2 regions of the Acrocarpospora sp. B8E8 genome follow, and region 1 is predicted to be linked to the other one. Evidence: predicted binding sites of a transcription regulator. Region 1 holds the regulator's gene; the other holds the start of a gene.
The links. Region 1 encodes HrcA, which represses chaperone genes, less so after heat shock. Its sites were predicted from a motif close to TTGGCACTCTCNNNNNGAGAGTGCCAA; they were not measured.
Positions count from the first base shown of each region.

Region 2: groL (chaperonin GroEL) is a predicted target of HrcA. The motif match lies at 4,772-4,798, and genes of this name have one in related genera.

Region 1 is NZ_JBDPLV010000013.1:180,951-190,377, reverse strand. Features, by position in the region: gene ABGB08_RS15670 (PhoH family protein) at 1-377, opposite strand, end outside; gene ABGB08_RS15665 (HIT domain-containing protein) at 423-761, opposite strand; gene ABGB08_RS15660 (SigE family RNA polymerase sigma factor) at 1,018-1,497, shown strand; gene ABGB08_RS15655 (hypothetical protein) at 1,494-2,177, shown strand; gene ABGB08_RS15650 (16S rRNA (uracil(1498)-N(3))-methyltransferase) at 2,419-3,144, opposite strand; gene dnaJ (molecular chaperone DnaJ) at 3,169-4,302, opposite strand; gene hrcA (heat-inducible transcriptional repressor HrcA) at 4,303-5,316, opposite strand; gene ABGB08_RS15635 (hypothetical protein) at 5,458-6,090, shown strand; gene ABGB08_RS15630 (DUF3097 domain-containing protein) at 6,101-6,910, shown strand; gene hemW (radical SAM family heme chaperone HemW) at 6,912-8,129, opposite strand; gene ABGB08_RS15620 (glycoside hydrolase family 18 protein) at 8,265-9,427, shown strand, end outside.
Region 2 is NZ_JBDPLV010000004.1:205,209-214,635, reverse strand. Features, by position in the region: gene ABGB08_RS06200 (trehalose-6-phosphate synthase) at 1-879, opposite strand, end outside; gene ABGB08_RS06195 (RNA polymerase sigma factor) at 1,010-1,570, shown strand; SAM riboswitch class I at 1,628-1,766, shown strand; gene thrC (threonine synthase) at 1,781-3,025, shown strand; gene ABGB08_RS06185 (MoaD/ThiS family protein) at 3,057-3,332, shown strand; gene ABGB08_RS06180 (cold-shock protein) at 3,667-3,867, shown strand; gene groL (chaperonin GroEL) at 4,906-6,537, shown strand; gene ABGB08_RS06170 (GNAT family N-acetyltransferase) at 6,838-7,263, opposite strand; gene ABGB08_RS06165 (hypothetical protein) at 7,387-7,782, shown strand; gene ABGB08_RS06160 (ATP-binding domain-containing protein) at 8,371-9,427, opposite strand, start outside.

The DNA.
Region 1 (9,427 bases):
ACATACCGCTTCTGGTTCACGGTCTTCGGCCGGATCGTCCGCCCACGCGAGGAGATGATGTCCATCGACAGCACCTCGGCGGGCTTGCCGGAGCTCATCCGGAGCATGGCGATGCTGCGTTCGACGGAGTCGGGGGTGAGTTCGGCGCCGGACTTGGCCAGCTCCACGAGCTCCTCGAAGAGGCGGACGACCACGCCGCTCTCGTCCGGCGGCCCGGTGATGGTGATTTCGTTGCCCCGCACGTGGATGTCGGCCCTGAACGACTTCTCGATGACTCTCAGCAGCTCGTCTCGCGAACCCAGAATGCTGATCATCGCGTGCTCATCGGGGATGACCACTTTCGCGTGGGTCTTCGGTGTTTCTCGCGTCTCGGACATGGGCGGCCGTTGCGGCCTGCTCGCCTCCCTAATTTCTCACCAATGCTAGCCGAGGCGCAGGCTGAGACCGGTGCCGCCGAGCACGTGCGCGTGCGCGTGGAAGACCGTCCGCCCGGCGTCCGGGCCGGTGTTGAAAATGACACGATATCCGGATTCGACGATGCCCTCCTGGGCGGCGACGGCCGCCGCAGCGAGGAGCACGTCGTTGGCCAGACCGGCTTGGGCGAGCGCCTCCGCGTCCTCGAGGTGCTCTTTGGGGATGACCAGAACGTGCACCGGCGCGTGCGGATTGATGTCCCGGAAGGCCAGCGTGGTCGGGGTCTCATGGACGACCGTGGCGGGAATCCCCCCGGCCACTATCGTGCAGAACAGGCAATCACTCACAGCCGGAAGCCTAGCGTTGCCAATCGGTAATCCCGTGATGGTCCCGCGGGAAGATCCGCCCGGATAGGGTTTATGTGCGACACTGCACCGTCAACTAAACCCCCGTGTCGGGCGAGGACACAACTGGGCCATGCCCCCTAAAGATTCGGAAGAGCGTAAACCCTCGGGCAAGGACGAGCGTCCTACTGATGTGACCACCGAGACCCTCGTGGCCGAAAGGTCGCTGGGAGCGGTGCCCGTCGGGTGGGATGCCGACATGGCCGTAACGGCGCTCTACAGTGCGCACTATCGGTCACTTGTGCGTCTCGCAGTGTTGCTGGTCCGCGATGTGGCCAGCGCCGAGGAGGTCGTCCAGGACGCGTTCGTCGCCCTTCATGGCGCCTGGCGCAGACTGCGCGACCCCGACAAGGCACTCGCCTACCTGCGCCAGTCGGTCGTCAACCGATCGCGCTCCGTGCTGCGTCATCGCGCCGTCGTCGAGAAGTACGCCCCCAAGGGCCTGCCGGACGCGCCGAGCGCGGAGAACGGCGCGATCGGCGAGCTCGAACGCACCGCGGTCATCGAGGCGTTACGCGGCCTGCCCACCCGGCAGCGTGAGGCCTTGGTGCTGCGCTACTACGGCGACCTCTCCGAGGCCGACATCGCCAGCGCGATGGGCATCAGCAAGGGTGCGGTGAAGAGTCACACGGCGCGCGGCATGGCCGCACTACGGCAGGTACTGGAGAAGTTCTCATGACCATCCCCCCCGACGAGTACGGCGATCTGCTCCGCCGTGCAATGCGCGCGGAGGCGGACTCGGTCGTGCCGTCTCCGGAAGGCCTGGACATCATCAGGCAGCGCATCGAGAACCGTGGTTTCAACGGTCTGCGCAACGTCTTCTGGTGGCGGATCGGCGCCTCGGTGGCCGCCGCCGCCCTGGTGGCGGGCACCGTCGTCATGGTCGTCCCCGGCCTTCGCGACCAGGTGGAGACCGGCATCGGCCTGACCACCGGCGACGAGCCCGGCCAGGTCCCCGAGATCGGCGCCACCAACCAGCCAGAGCCGCCGCGGCCGACGGCCCCCCTCACCATCCTGCCGCCGTCGCCCAGCGTCACGGGCGAGGTCTCCGCGGAGTCCACCGCGACCACTCCCCCGTCCCCGACGCCCGCGGCCGCCACACCTGACCCGTGCGCCTCCCCGACCGCGACGCCCACCGTCGTGGAGCCCGAGCCCACCGGCGACGAGGACTGCCCGCCGGACGAGACACCCGCGCCGAACACCCCCAGCCCGAAGCCGAGCCCGTCGGAGACGCCCACACCGTCGCCGAGCCCGACGCCGACCGGCTGCTCGGGGGACGGGTGCTCGACCACACCCACCCCGCTGGTCAGCAGCGGTCCCGCGACAGAGTCGGCCTCAGGTCTGGCCTCTACCACATAAGCCAGATCCGGCCCGGCCCACAGGCCACATAAGTCAGATCCGGCCCGCAGGCCACATAAGTCCGGACTTAACCCGGAACGGCTTACTCCGGGGGCGGCGCACGCACGCTCCGCCCCCGGCGCCGCTCCGAGTTTCCCCTCCCGGGCTTCCCCTTCCGGCCCTCTTCGAGGCTCTCCCTCTGGACGCTTCTGGGCGGCCATCCTCGACACGCTTCTGAGCCATCCTCGACGAGGACGGGCTGTTACCAGCGCCCGGTTCGTGCCAAGAGAACGGCTGCTGCGGCGACGCCTGCCGTCGAGGTGCGCAACACTGTGGGGCCGAGCAGGGCTGGCGTCGCACCCGCCGCCCGAAATTTCGCGATTTCGTCGTCGGTGATGCCGCCCTCCGGGCCGACCACGAGGACGATGTCGCCCTTCTCCGGCAGATCCACGCGGCTCAACGGCTCCGCCGCCTCCTCGTGCAGGACGACGGCCAGGGCGGCGTCCGCGAGCAAGGCGGCGACCCGGGTGGTGCTCGCCTGGTCGGCGATCTCCGGCAGATGAAAGCGGCGCGCCTGCTTGGCGGCCTCCCGCGCGGTCGAACGCCACCGCGCCAGTGATTTCTCACCGCGCTCACCCTTCCACTGGGTGACACAGCGCCCGGCCGCCCACGGGACGATCTCGTCCACCCCGGCCTCGGTCATCGTCTCCACCGCCAGCTCGCCCCGGTCGCCTTTGGGCAGGCCCTGCACGACGACCAGCCGCGGCTCGGGCGCGGGCACGTCGTAGCGGCGCAGCACGTCCAGGTCGAGGGCGTCCTTGCGCGCCGCCGCGACCACGCATTCGGCCACGGCGCCCGCGCCGTCGGTCAGGTCGACGCGTTCGCCCGCGCGCAGGCGCCGTACCGACGCGGCATGGCGCCCTTCCGTGCCGTCGAGCAGGATGCGCGAGCGGGCGCCCAGGTCGTGCAGGAACACGGGCACAGTCATGACCATCACCCCCGCAATCGTGTTTCAGCGGCCGTTGAACGCGTCCTTCAGGCGGGAGAAGAAGCCCTGCTGGCCGGGGGTGAACTTGCCGGGCGGGCGTTCCTCGTTGCGCAGCCGGGACAGCTCCCGGAGCAGTTCCTCCTGCTGGGCGTCGAGTTTGAGCGGCGTCTCCACGTTGACGTGGATCAGCAGGTCGCCGCGGCCGGTCTCGTTGAGGCGCTGCACGCCCCGGCCGTACAGCGGGATGACCTGGCCGGACTGGGTGCCCGGGCGGACGTCGATCTCCTCGGTGCCGTCCAGGGTCTCCATGCTGAGCGAGGTGCCCAGGGCGGCGGCGGTCATCGGGATCTGCACCGTGCAGTGCAGGTCGTCGCCGCGCCGCTCGAAGATGGCGTGCGGCCGCTCGACGATCTCCAGGAACAGGTCTCCGGGCGGCCCGCCGCCCGGCCCGATCTCGCCTTCCCCGGCCAGCTGGATGTGGGTGCCGTCCTCCACGCCCGCCGGGATCCTGACCTTGATCGTACGGCGGGTGCGCACGCGCCCGTCGCCCGAGCACTCCTGGCACGGATGCCGGATCACGCTGCCATACCCGCCGCACTGGGGGCACGGCCGCGAGGTCATGACCTGCCCCAGGAACGAGCGTGTCACCTGCGAGACCTCACCCCGGCCGTGGCACATGTCGCACGTGTCGGGATGGGTTCCGGCGGCCGCGCCGGAGCCCTGGCAGACCTCGCACAGCACGGCGGTGTCGACCACCAGCTCGCGGGTGGTGCCGAAGCCCGACTCGGCCAGGTCCAGTTCGACCCGGATGGTGGCGTTGCGCCCGCGGCGGGCCCGGGAACGGGGGCCGCGGGAGGCGGAAGCCGTACCGAAAAAGGCGTCCATGATGTCGCTGAAGGGGAAGCCCTGGCCGAAGCCGCCGGCGCCCGCGCCACCGCCGCCGCCGAACGGGTCGCCGCCCAGATCGTGCATCTGGCGCTTCTGCGGATCCGACAGGACCTCGTAGGCCTGCGTGATCTCCTTGAACCGCTCCTGCGTCTGCGGATCGGGGTTGACGTCCGGATGGAGCTCGCGCGCCAGCCGCCGGTAGGCTTTCTTGATCTCGTCCTGGCTGGCGTCCCGGCGCACCCCGAGGGTCGCGTAATAGTCCTTGGCCACTTATGACCCCGCCAGGATCTGGCCGACATAACGCGCCACGGCGCGCACCGCACCCATCGTCACCGGATAGTCCATTCGCGTCGGGCCCAGCACTCCGAGCCGGGCCAGTTCCTTGTCGCCCGCACCGTATCCCGCGGCGACGAACGATGTGCCGCGCAGCCCCGTGTACGGATTCTCCGAGCCGATCCGGACGGTCAGCTCGGACAGGTCGCCGGTCTCGCCCAGCAGGCGCATCAGCACGACCTGTTCCTCCAAAGCCTCCAGCACGTCGCGGAGGCCCACGCTGAAGTCGGCCGCCGCGAGGTTGGCCGCCCCGGCGAAGACGATCTTCTCTTCATGCCGCTCGACCAGTGTTTCCAGGATCACCGACAGCAGCGTGACCGCGACGGGGCGGTCCTCCGCCGACAGCCGGTCGGGCAGGTCGGCCACCCTGTCCGGCACGTTGGACAGGCCGCAGCCGTCCAGCGAGGCGTTCAGCACCGCCCGCAGGTGGGCCACCCGATCGTCGCCGATCGCGTCGGGCAGGTCGACCACCCGCTGCTCGACCCGGCCGGTGTTGGTGATCAGCACCAGCATGACCCGGCGGTCGGCCAGCGGAACGATCTCCACATGCCGGACCGTGGATCTGGTCAGCGACGGATACTGCACCACCGCGACCTGCCTGGTGAGCTGCGCCAGCAGCCGCACGGTGCGGGTCACGATCTCGTCCAGGTCGATGGCGCCGGCCAGGAACGTCTCGATCGCCCGGCGCTCGGCCCCGGTCAGCGGTTTCACCTGGGACAGCCGGTCCACGAACAGCCGGTAACCCTTGTCGGTGGGCACCCGCCCGGCGCTCGTGTGCGGCTGGTGAATGTAGCCTTGCTCCTCCAGAGCGGCCATATCGTTACGAATGGTGGCGGGCGAGACACCCAGGTTGTGGCGATCGGCCAGCGCCTTGGAGCCCACCGGCTCGTTGGTGGACACATAGTCCTCGACGATGGCGCGTAGCACCGCCAGCTTCCGGTCGTCAACCACGTGCTCACCTCCCCTGGCACTCGATTGTCCCGAGTGCCAAGTGTACGGCCAGCGCCTCCACGGTGCGATAACAGCAGCCGGGCAAGAAGACCAAGTCGACTGCAAACGTCCCACAAGTGGGAACCCCCACACTTTGGTGTTATGAGTTCTCCCTACAGTCAAAATTACGGCCAGCAGAACTACGGCCAGTACGGCGCTCCGCCGCCCCCGTATGCCGCCCCGCGGCCCCCGATCCGGCCCCGGGTGCTGTGGATCGTGCTTTCCTGGGTCCTGTTCCTGGTCTTACTCGTCGTGGGTATCGCCGGATTCGCCGGATCCATCTTCTCCACTATCAACGACGCCGCGCCGACGACGACCCTCTCCAGCGGGGAGACCGTCACGGTCCAGCTCAACCCGGCCGACAAGCCCGCGATCTGGGCCGCCGCCAACCAGGCCACCGATGTCGAGTGCCAGGTACAGGGCGCCGACCCCAGCCAGAAGCCAACCCTGACCCAGCCGACCGTTTCACAAAATTTGACGGTGAATGGCGACAATTGGGAGCTGCTCTTCAAGGTGGGCGTTCCGGCCGCCGGGCAGTACCAGGTCAACTGCGTCGGCGAGGGCGTCAAGTTCGGCGTCGGCAAGGAACTGGCATCCGGGGAGGCCGCCGCGGCCGTGGGCGGCGGCTTGGCGATGCTCGCGCTGCCCATCCTCGGGTTCCTGTTCGCGGTGGTGGTGACCATCGTGGTGCTGGTCAAGCGCAGCGGCGCCCGCAAGCGGCAGTTGATGTACTAGTTTTCTCGGCATGTACGAGCGGGACGTGCTCTCCGAAGACTGGCGACGGCCACTGCGGGGCAAGATCCCGCAGATCCCCGCGGAACTCGACCTGGTCGTCGAGGACGCGGACGGGGGGTTCTGCGGGGCCGTGGTGGCCTGCGACAAGGAGGCCGTCACGCTGGAGGACCGGCACGGGCGGCGGCGGCTCTTTCCGCTCGCCCCCGCCGCGTTCCTGCTGGACGGCAAGCCGGTGACGCTGGTGCGGCCGTCCGGCTCCTCAGGCCCGCGGCGCAGTGCGTCCGGGTCGATCGCGGTCGAGGGGCTGCGGGCCCGGGTCGCGCGGGAGAGCCGGATCTACGTCGAGGGCGTGCACGACGCCTCGCTGGTCGAGAAGATCTGGGGGCACGATCTGCGGGTGGAGGGGGTGGTGGTCGAATACCTGGAAGGAGTCGACCACCTGCCGGAGATCGTCGCGGAGTTCGGCCCGGAACCCGGGCGGCGGCTCGGGGTTCTGGTCGATCATCTGGTGCCGGGGTCCAAGGAGAGCCGCATCGCCGCTCAGGTCGCGGGGCCCGATGTACTGGTCGTGGGGCATCCGTATGTGGACATCTGGCAGGCGGTCAAGCCGTCCGTGGCCGGGATCGCGGCGTGGCCGGTCGTGCCGCGTGGGGTGCCGTGGAAGGAAGGCGTCATCGCCGCTCTCGGCTGGCGACGCGATCCGGCGGAAGCCTGGCGTCACATTCTTGGACGGGTGTCGACATATGCGGATTTGGAGCCGGAGTTGCTGGCTCGCGTCGAAGAATTGATCGACTTCGTCACGGTCCAGGATCTCAGCTGACTCAGGTCAGGTCCCGGATGAGGGCGTCCGCCAGCAGGCGGCCGGGGAGGGTGAGGACGGCCTTGCCCGCTTTGAAGGCGTCGACCTCCAATAGGCCATCTGCCAGTGCCTGGGCCAGGGCGGGCCGTACCCCGGGGGTGAAGTCGGCGAGCGGGAACCCGGACGAGAGGCGGAGTTCGAGCATGACGCGTTCGATCGCGCGGTCGTCGGGGGTGAGGATCTCGCGGGCGTGGGCCGGGGATTTGCGGGCGGCCAGGCGGGAGGCGTACGCGGCGGGGTGCTTGACGTTCCACCAGCGGGTGCCGCCGACGTGGCTGTGCGCGCCGGGGCCGACGCCCCACCAGTCGCCGCCCGTCCAGTAGAGCAGGTTGTGACGGCATTGCCCGGCTGCTGAGGTCGCCCAGTTGGAGACCTCGTACCAGCCGTACCCGGCTTTGGACAGCAGCTCGTCGGCGATGAGGTAGCGGTCGGCGGCCACGTCGTCGTCGGGCATCGGCAGTTCGCCCCGGCGGATGCGCGCGGCCAGCTTGGTCCCGTCCTCGACGATCAGCGAATACGCGGACACATGATCGGGCCCGGCCTCGATCGCCGCCTCCAGCGACGCCCGCCAGTCGTCGTCGCTCTCCCCCGGCGTGCTGTAGATCAGATCCAGGTTGACGTGCCCGAACCCGGCCTCCTTGGCCTCCTGTACGGCGTGCGCCGCCCGCCCCGGCGTGTGCCGCCGATCGAGCACCCGCAGCACGTGCTCCCGCGCGCTCTGCATCCCGAAGCTCACCCGGGTGAACCCGCCCGCCCGCAGCGTCTCCAGCGAACGCGGCCCGACCGACTCCGGATTGGCCTCCGTGGTGACCTCGGCCCCGGCCGTGAGCCCGAACTCCGCGTCGATCACCCGCAATATCCGGACAAGGTCGTCGGCGGCCAGCAGTGTGGGCGTGCCGCCGCCGAAGAAGACGGTCTGCACCGGAAGCGCGGTGTCGCCGAGCACGCGGCGCGCCAGCCGTACCTCGTCGATCGCGGTGTCCGCGTAGTCCTGGTGGGACGCGCCCGGCCCCAGCTCGGCGGCCGTGTAGGTGTTGAAGTCGCAGTACCCGCAGCGGGTCACGCAGAACGGGATGTGCACATAGAACCCGAACGGCCGCTCCCCGAGCGTCGCGAGCGCGCCGCCCGGCAGCTCGCCGGATTCCGGCACGAGATCGCCATCAGGCAGCACGGAAGGCATTCCCCCAGTCTGCCGCGCCCGCCTCCCTGCTCAGACCACTGAGCGTCATTGACGCGGCGGTCAGGGGATTCTATGATCCCAGAAACTTAAAGGAAACTTTCCTATAAGTTTCTCCTTTCACCAGCGGAGACACCTGTGACGAGACTTCTTCGCCCTCTCCTCGCCGCCGCCGTCGCCGGCCTCTTAGGGGTGGCGCTCGCACCCCCGGCGCAGGCGCAGACGCGTACACACGATTCCCAGTTCAAGCGGGTGGCCTACTTCATCCAGTGGGGCATCTACGGACGGAACTTCCACGTCAAGGACGTGGACACCAGCGGCGCCGCCGCCAAGCTCACCCACATCAACTACGCGTTCGGCTTCGTCAACCAGCAAGGTGACTGCTACTCGGCCGACCCGTGGGCCGACTGGCAGCGCGGCGTGCCCGCCGAGCAGAGCGTGGACGGTGTCGCCGACGACGGCACCGGCGTGCTGCAGGGCAACATGAACCAGCTCAAGAAGCTGAAGGCCAAGTATCCCAAGCTCAAGGTCCTGATCTCGCTGGGCGGCTGGACGGGCTCCGCGTACTTCTCCGACGCCGTCCTCACCCCCGCTGGGCGCTCCAAGCTGGCCGCCTCCTGCATCGACCTGTGGCTCAAGGGCAACCTGCCCGGCTCGGCCCCCGGCGCGGGCGCGGGCGTCTTCGACGGCATCGACCTCGACTGGGAGTGGCCCAGCTCGGACGGCAACGCCGGCAACGTGATCCGCCCCGAGGACAAGCAGAACTTCACCCTCTTCCTGGCCGAACTCCGCCGCCAGATGAAGGCCTACGACCGCAAGGACGAGCTCACCGCCTTCCTCCCGGCCGCCGCCGCGAAGATCGACTCCGGTTTCGAGGTCCAGAAGGTCTTCAGCTACCTCGACTTCGCCACCATCCAGGGGTACGACCTGCACGGCTCCTGGGAGCTCCAGACCGGCCACAACGGCAACCTGTTCACCGACAGGAAAGACCCGAACCCGGTCAAGTACAGCGTGGACCAGACCGTCCGCGACTACATCTCCCGCGGCGCCCCCAAGCGCAAGATCGTGGTGGGCATCCCCGCGTACGGCCAGGGCTGGACCGGCGTGACCGCGGGCGGCAACGGCCTCTGGAAGCCCGCCACGGGCCCCGCGCCCGGCAAGTGGGCACCCGGCACCGAAGACTACAAGGACCTGGTCAACAAGCCCGGCAAGCGCTACCGCGACCTGCTCACCGGCACCCTCTGGCTCTACGACGGCAACGAGTTCTGGTCCTACGACGATCCGGCCGTCATCCTCGAAAA
Region 2 (9,427 bases), on a different contig from region 1:
CTTGGACAGCTCGGTCCGGTCGATCCTCACGATCAGCCGCCGGTCCCCGACCTGCTCCTTGATCACCTGCAGGTGTGACTCCACATCCGGCTCCGCGGCCCGCGCCCGCAGCGCGGGCCCGTCCACGCCGAGCGCGTGCACCCCGATGCGCGTGGTCCTGTCCTGATAGGTGACGGTACGGCTGGCGCGGTCCACGCGCGCGCCCAGGATCGTCTCGCAGCAGTCCATGAAGGCATCCGCCCAGCGCGCGGTCAGGAACCCCGCGTGATCCGCGCCAAGCAGGCCCTCCAGGATCTCCACGCCCACCTCGTCCGGCAGCACCGAGAAGTAGTCCGGGGGCGCCCATGGCGTGTGCGAGAAGTGGGCGATCCGCAGGTCGGGGCGCTCCACCCGGAGCATCGCCGGGGCCAGGCTGAGATGGTAGTCCTGGATCATCACCCGAGCCTCGTGGCCCGCCTCCTCGGCCAGCGCCAGCGCGAACGCGCCGTTGTAGTCCTGGTAGGACTCCCACTCCCGCTGGAACCTTCCATCGAAATGGGGGGTGAACGGGGTGTTGTAGAGCAGGTGGCTGACGAACCAGAGCGTCGAGTTGGCCACCGCGTTATAGGCCCGATGAAAGACCGCGGGGGCGATGTCCAGCATGCGGAGCGGGCCGGTGTCGTAGCCGGCCTCGTCCAGGCGGCCGCCGGGCGCGAGCCGTACGGCGCTGCGGTCGCCGTCCGAGAGCGCGGCGCAGACCCACAGGAGCTCGGCATCCCTGGCCACCTCGGACAGGCCGGAGACCAGGCCGCCGCCGCCCCGGCGCATGGTGAGCGCGCCGTCCTCGGACAGCGTGAACGAGACGGGACCGCGGTTGGAGGCGATCAACGTTGAGCTCACTGCCGGCACACTCCACGATGCGGAGACATTAATAAAGTTAGGATGTCAGGAAAACGCTCCGGCGCTCGATGCGGCCCGGCCTTGTCACGCCGGGGCTGCCCCGCTTGGGAGATCTTGGGAGCCGGTCGAGATGGCGCTGGACGAGACCACCGAGGAGCTGGCTACTGCGGCCGCAGGGGGCGATCATCGTGCGCTCGGGGGGCTGCTGAAGCGGATCGAACCCGACGTGCTGCGGCACTGCGAGCGGCTGCTGCCCTACCGGCAGGATGCCGAGGAGGCCTGTCAGGACACGCTGCTGGCGGTGGCGCGCAACATCGGCAGGTTCGAGGGGCGGTCCCGGTTCAGCACCTGGCTGCACATCGTGACGGCCAACTGCGCGCGGACGACGTACCGGACGTTGAAGCGGCGGGCGGCCGAGCAGACCTCCGAGGAATTACCCGAGCATCGGCCCGACCCGCACCGGGTGAGCGTGATCGCCGGATCCCGGCTGGATCTGCTGGACGCGATGGAGTCGCTGGAGCTGGAGAAGCCGGAACTGGCCGCCGCGCTGGTGCTGCGGGACATCGTGCAGCTCGACTACGCGGAGGTCGCCGAGCAGCTGGGCATCCCGCTGGGGACGGCCAAATCCCGCATCCACCAGGCCCGGAAGTACATCCAGTCCGCCCTGGGGGACGCGTATCTCGGCAAGTGAGACGCGGTCGAGTGTTGTCGGGGGGGCGATGTACAGTCTTTGGGACAACTGAATATTTGCTCATCCAGAGGGGTGGAGGGACCGGCCCTGCGAAGCCCCGGCAACCATTCCGATTGCGCTCGTGACCTGGCGAGGCCGATCGGAACAGGTGCCAATTCCGGCCTGTGACCAGGGTGGTCGCAGGCGAAGATGAGGGAAAGGCCTCGCTTCATGGCGCTCAGCACCGACTTCGGACCCGCTACCGCTCTCTCCTGCCGCGAATGCGGAACCCGCTATGACATCGGCCCGAATTTCGCTTGTATCGAGTGTTTCGGGCCACTTGAGGTGGCATACGAGTTCGGGCCCGTGACCCGCGCGGACATCGAATCAGGTCCGACCAATATCTGGCGGTACCGGAGCCTGCTCCCCGTCCCCGTGGATGTGGCGGCCAAGCCCAACATGCAGCCCGGCTGGACCAAGCTCGTCAAGGCCGACAACCTGGCCGGCGAGCTGGGCATGCGCTCCCTGTACGTGAAGGACGACTCCGGCAACCCCACCCACTCCTTCAAGGACCGGGTGGTGGCCATCGCCGTCGAGGCGGCCAGGAACTTCGGCTTCACCACGCTGTCCTGCTCGTCGACGGGCAACCTGGCGGGCGCGGTCGGCGCGGCCGCGGCCCGGGCCGGGTTGGATTCGTGCGTGTTCGTCCCCGCCAACCTGGAAGAAGCCAAGATCGTCGTGGCGTCGGTGTACGGCGGGCGGCTGGTTGGGATCGACGGGACCTACGACGAGGTCAACCGGTTCTGCTCGGAGCTCATCGGGGACTCGCTCGGGGAGAAGTGGGGCTTCGTCAACGTCAACCTGCGGCCGTACTACGCGGAGGGGTCCAAAACTCTGGCGTACGAGATAGCCGAGCAGTTGGGCTGGCGCATTCCCGATCAGATCGTCATTCCGGTCGCGTCGGGCTCCCAGCTGACCAAAATCGACAAGGGGTTCAAGGAGCTCATCCGGCTCGGTCTGGTCGAGGAGAAGGAGTACCGGATCTTCGCGGCCCAGGCCGAAGGGTGCTCGCCGGTGTCGACCGCGTACAAGGCCGGGCACGACGTGGTCCAGCCGGTCCGGCCGAACACCATCGCCAAGTCGCTGGCCATCGGGAACCCCGCCGACGGCCCCTACGTGCTGGACATCGCGCGGCGCACCGGCGGCGCCGTGGAGGACGTCACCGACCCCGAGATCGTGGCCGCGATCCGGCTGCTGGCCAGGACCGAGGGCGTGTTCGCGGAGACCGCCGGCGGCGTGGTCCTCGGCGTGACCCGCAAACTGGTGGAGAACGGCCAGCTCGACCCCGGCGCGGAGACGGTGATCCTCAACACGGGCGAAGGCCTCAAGACCCTGGACGCCGTCTCGGCCGAGGCCCGTCCGGCGGCGGTTATCCGCCCGTCCCTCGACGCATTTCGTACGGCTTTCGCCAACTAACTGATTCCGAACAACGAAAGAGGGCGGCCAAATGAGTGTTTCGGTGCGGATTCCGACGATTCTTCGTACCTACACCGGGGGCGCGTCGGAGGTGGCCGGAGAAGGCGGAACGCTCCGCGAGGTCCTGCTCAAGCTGGACGCGGACTACCCCGGCATCGGTGCCAGGATCCTCGATGAATCGGGCAAGATCCGGCGTTTTGTCAACGTCTACGTGGGGGAAGAGGACGTCCGATTCTCCGACGGACTGGAGACTTCGACGCCGGACGGGGCACAGATTTCGGTGATCCCGGCGGTGGCCGGGGGCTGACCTCGAACGTCCCCTGCACACCCACGCACTCCTACAGTGCGTGGGTGTTTCCGTGTTGACATGGGGTTCTATCGTTATCGAAGCTTAATCGGTGCTATGGCATATGGTGCATTTCGCGACTATGTAATCACAAATCCAAAATCCGGCCTTCTTGGAAGCGTGTTCTGCCGCAATCGAAGTGCGGATTGACTCTGTTGTCCCACCGCTTGCTACAGGTATGGTCGAGAACGATCGACGTGGCCGGAGAGAGCGTAATCCTTCCGGCCCGAAAGGTCACGGACCATGCGGTGGAATGGGCATGGTCCGTCGCCAGCCCAGCAAGAGGAGTCGGAAAGTGGCGCAGGGCACCGTCAAATGGTTTAACGCGGACAAGGGCTACGGCTTCATCGCGGTAGACGGTGGTAAGGACGTTTTCGTCCATTACTCGGCAATCATGATGGACGGCTACAAGGCCCTTGAGCAGGGCCAGCGAGTAGAGTTCGACATCACCCAGGGTCAGAAGGGCCCGCAGGCGGAGGCTGTCCGGACCGTCTGATCCAGGCAACGACGAGAGAGCCCGGAGGCCGCGTGGGGCGGCACCCGGGCTCTGCCGTGTCTATGGCCGATCCTCCGGATCGGCGGGCTTGCAATGACATTGCCGCGCCTTCGGCACGGCGGGCTTGGCCGCCTTCAGCCTGCGTCTTCCCTCGTCACTCCGGCCGCTCCGCGACCTGCGTTCCTCAGTCCAGACACAGGCGCGGCCAAGCCGGGACATACGACCTATGGCGCGGGGGTTGCCGGGGATTCGCGTGGTGCTTGTGCCCAGAGGTTCTCCCACCCACCCAGCCCTTTGATTGCCGGGCTTGGCCCGCTCCCGCCATCGCGGTGTCTGGGGGTGGTTCTCCCACCCGTCCGGCCCTTTGATTGCCGGGCTTGGCCCGCTCCCGCCATCGCGGTATCCGGGGTGGTTTACCCACCCACCTAGCCTTCTGATTGGCCTCCGGGCTCCGCCCGCTCCCGTCATTCGCCCTGGCCGTCGCTTCGAAACGGCAGCTACGACGCGGTGGTCCCCTCCACCCATCCTTTGCCCCTTCATTCGGGACACCACCGGGATGGCGGGGTCGGGCGGAGCCCGATGGGAGACAAAGGGTTGGGTGGGTGGGGGAACCACCGCGCTATGACAAGTCGCTTCCCGAGGGCAACCACGGCGATGGCGGGGTCGGGCGGAGCCCGAGGGGAAACGAAGGGCTGGGTGGGTGGGATACCCCCACTCGGATCAAGTTGCCGCTTCATCCGAGCGACCACGGGGATGACAGAGCGAGCAGAGTCCGAGGGACGCGAAGGGTTGGGTGGGAGATGCTGTCCAAGGGGTTGGGTGGATTCTCCCTGGTTGGGGCATATCCGTACTGGTCAGCATGGCTTTCGCTTGCACTCACACGGGGAGAGTGCTAAACAGATGGTTGGCACTCCCCAGCTGGGAGTGCCAATAACGGGATCGGGACGACGGGGTCCGCCGAAGGGATATGCGGCCCCATGCCGTCGCGGGCGTCGGCTCGGTCCGCTGAAGCCACCCTCTACTGGGAGGTCTAGCCTTATGGCAGCCAAGATGATCGCGTTTGACGAGGAAGCCCGGCGCGGTCTTGAGCGCGGTATGAACCAGCTCGCCGACGCCGTCAAGGTGACCTTGGGCCCCAAGGGCCGCAACGTCGTGCTGGAGAAGAAGTGGGGCGCCCCCACGATCACCAACGATGGTGTCTCCATCGCCAAGGAGATCGAGCTTGAGGACCCGTGGGAGAAGATCGGGGCCGAGCTGGTCAAGGAAGTCGCCAAGAAGACCGATGACGTCGCGGGTGACGGCACCACCACCGCCACCGTGCTGGCCCAGGCCCTGGTTCGTGAGGGTCTGCGCAACGTCGCCGCCGGCGCCAACCCGATGGCCCTGAAGAAGGGTATCGAGGCGGCCGTCGAGCGGGTCAGCGAGGAGCTCTCCAAGCTGGCCAAGGATGTGGAGACCAAGGAGCAGATCGCCTCCACCGCCTCCATCTCCGCCGGTGACACCGAGATCGGCGAGCTGATCGCCGAGGCGATGGACAAGGTCGGCAAGGAAGGCGTCATCACGGTCGAGGAGAGCAACGCCTTCGGGCTGGAGCTCGAGCTCACCGAGGGTATGCGCTTTGACAAGGGTTACAACTCGGGTTACTTCGTGACCGACCCCGAGCGCATGGAGGCGGTCCTGGAGGACCCCTACATTCTCGTGGTCAACTCCAAGGTCTCGGCCAACAAGGACCTGCTGCCCCTGCTCGACAAGGTCGTCCAGGCCGGCAAGCCGCTCCTGATCATCGCTGAGGACGTCGAGGGCGAAGCCCTCGCCACCCTGGTGGTCAACAAGATCCGCGGCCTGTTCCGCTCGGTGGCCGTCAAGGCCCCCGGCTTCGGCGACCGCCGCAAGGCCATGCTGGGCGACATCGCCACCCTCACCGGCGGCCAGGTCGTCAGCGAGGAGGTCGGCCTCAAGCTCGAGTCCGCCACCCTCGACGTGCTCGGCAAGGCCCGCAAGGTCGTCGTCACCAAGGACGAGACCACCATCGTGGACGGCGCCGGTGACGCCGAGGCGATCGCTGGCCGGGTCAACCAGATCCGCGCCGAGATCGAGAACACCGACTCCGACTACGACCGCGAGAAGCTCCAGGAGCGCCTCGCCAAGCTCGCCGGCGGCGTCGCCGTCATCAAGGCGGGCGCGGCCACCGAGGTCGAGCTCAAGGAGCGCAAGCACCGCATCGAGGACGCCGTCCGCAACGCCAAGGCGGCCGTCGAGGAGGGCATCGTCCCCGGCGGCGGCGTCGCGCTGCTCCAGGCCAGTGCCCAGGCGTTCGACAAGCTCGAACTCACCGGCGACGAGGCCACCGGCGCCGCGATCGTCAAGAAGGCGCTTGAGGAGCCCCTCAAGCAGATCGCCGTCAACGCCGGCCTCGAAGGCGGCGTCGTGGTGGAGAAGGTCCGCAACCTTCCCCCGGGCGAGGGCCTCAACGCCGCCACCGGTGAGTACGTGAACATGTTCGACACCGGCATCATCGACCCGGCCAAGGTCACCCGCTCCGCCCTGCAGAACGCCGCCTCCATCGCGGCGCTCTTCCTGACCACCGAGGCCGTCATCGCCGAGAAGCCGGAGAAGAACCCTGCTCCGGCCGGCGGCGGCATGCCCGGCGGCGGAGACATGGACTTCTAACCAGGTCCCACCTCCCACGATCAGGCGGTCCCACCCCGGGACCGCCTTTTTGTGTGTACGCCCGGCATAGGTGATTAATTGAGCCTCGACGGAAGGGTTGGTGCCGACTCCGATCCGAAGGCAACTGCATCATCTTTAATGCGGGGTGCGAGAACGAAGGGCCACGCGGCGCGCGCCGAACTTGCCCCCGCGCCGAACTTGCCCCCTCGGCGCGCGTGCTCCCGATCCGGTCGACGTGACGACGTGCCCATCTCCGGCGGTGTGAGAGGGGGGTCGGGCGCCCCAACCCCTAGTCGATTCTCACTCCAGCGCTTTGATCCAGCGGCCCCACTGCGGTTGTGGTCCGTAACCCGCCGCCTTCCAGGCATGATGGGCGAGCTCGTTCTCGTGGAGCACCATGGCGTCCACGCGGAACGCGGCGAAGGCCGTGAACCGCTGCTCGGCTGTCACGATCAGGGCTGAGGCGATCCCGCGTCGACGGAATGCCGGGGACACCGCGAGGCGGTAGAGGTGCGCCCGCCAGCCGTCCCAACCAGCGATCAATGTTCCCACCAGCACGCCGCCGATCTCGCCGATCAGCAATGACTCAGGGTCTCGCTCGATCAGGGCCGCCACTTTCGCCGGATCGTCGTGCCGGTCGGTTCCCTCGGCTGCCTGGCGCCAGAATTCCAGAACTGCCGGGATGTCCTCTTCGCGGCCATAGCGAATTACAAGCTCATCGTCCACAGCGGGACCCTAACGCGAGCGTTCGACCTACTGGTCACGATGGTCAGCGGTAGGGCGCTCGGGCGTGCGCGCCGATCCCCATTCACCTGGGACGCGTTCGCGGCCAGGAGGTAGAGCGCTCGGGTGCGTGCCAGTCCGTCGGCAAGGACTGCTGCACGGCAGCACACACCCACGGCCGACTCGTTCGCATCGCTCGCCTGCGACCTGTGGGTCTCCCCGGTCAACCTCGCCTGGCGTCTCTACAACCTCGGACTGATCGACCGCCACCAGTGTGACGCTTTCGTACGCACACGTTCACTGGACGCCGCCGTCCTGACCAACCGCCTGGACTCCTACTGGGAGTGGCTCACCACAGCTGGCCAGCCCCGACTCCCCGTTCCCCTCCTGCGCACCTCATTCCAGGCCTACCGGGACGGCAAGACCACACTTCGCCCCTTCGCCAACCTCCTGGGCACCCAGACCACAACTGCGCGCGCGGCGCTGGACGGAACCAGAGAGGAATCTCCGATCTCCTCGTGATCCTTTGTTGTGGGGGTTCTCAGAATCGGGTAGGCGCCAGGGCGGCGCATACATCGGCGCGACGGGCGAGCGCCTCAGGTACGCGATCGTGCTTGCGCGCCCATTGGGTGGCTTCGGGGGAGAGGTAGCCCAGGACCCGGATGATGCTCGCGTGGTCGGCTGCGAGATGCCGACCGTGTACGGCCTCGTGGTGGGCGATGCGATTGCGGAAGAGCCGAAGGTGGTACAGGTCACTTCGAGACAGTGGAGCAACCCGTAGAAGGCGGTTGAGATCTCGATGTTCCAGGCGTAGAGCCTGAGTCCCGTAGACCGGTCTCCGTTGAAGGCCGCTCGGTAGGGGCGCAAACGTTCGACGGAGATCGCCGATTCGACGGCGTGATCGAGGGCGGGGTTCACTGCTGGCCTTTCCGCGCTGTTCATCATGCGCTACCATGGGTGACGGAAGCCCCGGGATTAGCCTCTGCATGCAAGCTCCCCGGGGCAAGCTCTTTTTGGGCTGATTGGGAGGCGCGGACTCCCTGTATGCCCTTCGTTGCTAAACGTTAGCCCTCCGAACCCACGTTCGGAGGGCTTTTGTGTTGTTGGGGATCACTGGGCTAGTTCGGGAGGGAGAGGGGTCGTGTGGAGGATCGTCAGGGTTGTTACGGCGCGGGTGAGGGCGACGTACAGGCGGGAGAGGCCCTGGGGTTCTGCGGTGGTAATGGTAGTGGGGTCTACCAGGATTACGTGATCGTATTCGAGGCCCTTGGCCAGGGAGGCGGGGATGAGGAGCACTCGGTGATCTGTGGGTGCGTCGGGGGTGAGGATCTCGTGAGGGAGGGTGAGGGTGGTGGAGATTTCGGTGGTCAGGGAGTCGGGGGTGATGACGCCGATGGAACCCTCGCGGGTGAGGGTCTGAGTGATGGTTTGGGTCAGGGCTGATCCGAGGTCGTCGGTTTGGTGGATGGTGAGGGAGCCGGGGCCGGGGCGGAGGGAGCGGGGTGGGGCCAGGTCGGGGGCGATGGTGGGGAGGAGGCGGGCGGCGTAGTCGAGGACTTCGCGGGGGACGCGGAAGCCGAGGGTGAGTTCGGTGATGGCGGTTTCGGTGCCGCCGGAGCGTTGTGAGTCCTTTTCGAAGCCGAGGTGGTGCAGGACGGTCTGCCAGGAGCGGGCCGACCAAGGGGTGGTGCCTTGGGCCAGGTCGCCGAGGACGGTGGCGGAGCCGGTGCGGCAGCGGCGGCCGAGGGCGCGCAGTTGCATCGCGGACAGGTCCTGGGCCTCGTCGACCACCAGGTGGCCGTGGGACGGGGTGCGGTCCATCAGGTCGGCGAGTTCGTCGAGGAGGGCGGCGTCGGCGGCGGTCCATTTGGCCGAGCGGAACGACTTGGCGGGCTTGGGCCACAGCAGGGCCTGCTGCTCCAGCGGGGTCAGGTCGGATTTGGCGGCCTGGGCGAGGAAGGCGGAGTCGCTCAGCAGGCGATGCAGGACCTGTTCCGGCGTGAGTTTGGGCCACGTCTGGTCGATGACCTGCTTGACGGGCTTGGAGCGGGCGACGGCGTCCTGGACGCGGTCGTCGGGGGACTCGCCGCGGCGCTCCATCTGGACCAGGATCGCATGGGCCAGCCGCTGGGCCAGGGCCGTACGCCCGGGGTTGTAGCGGGTTGTG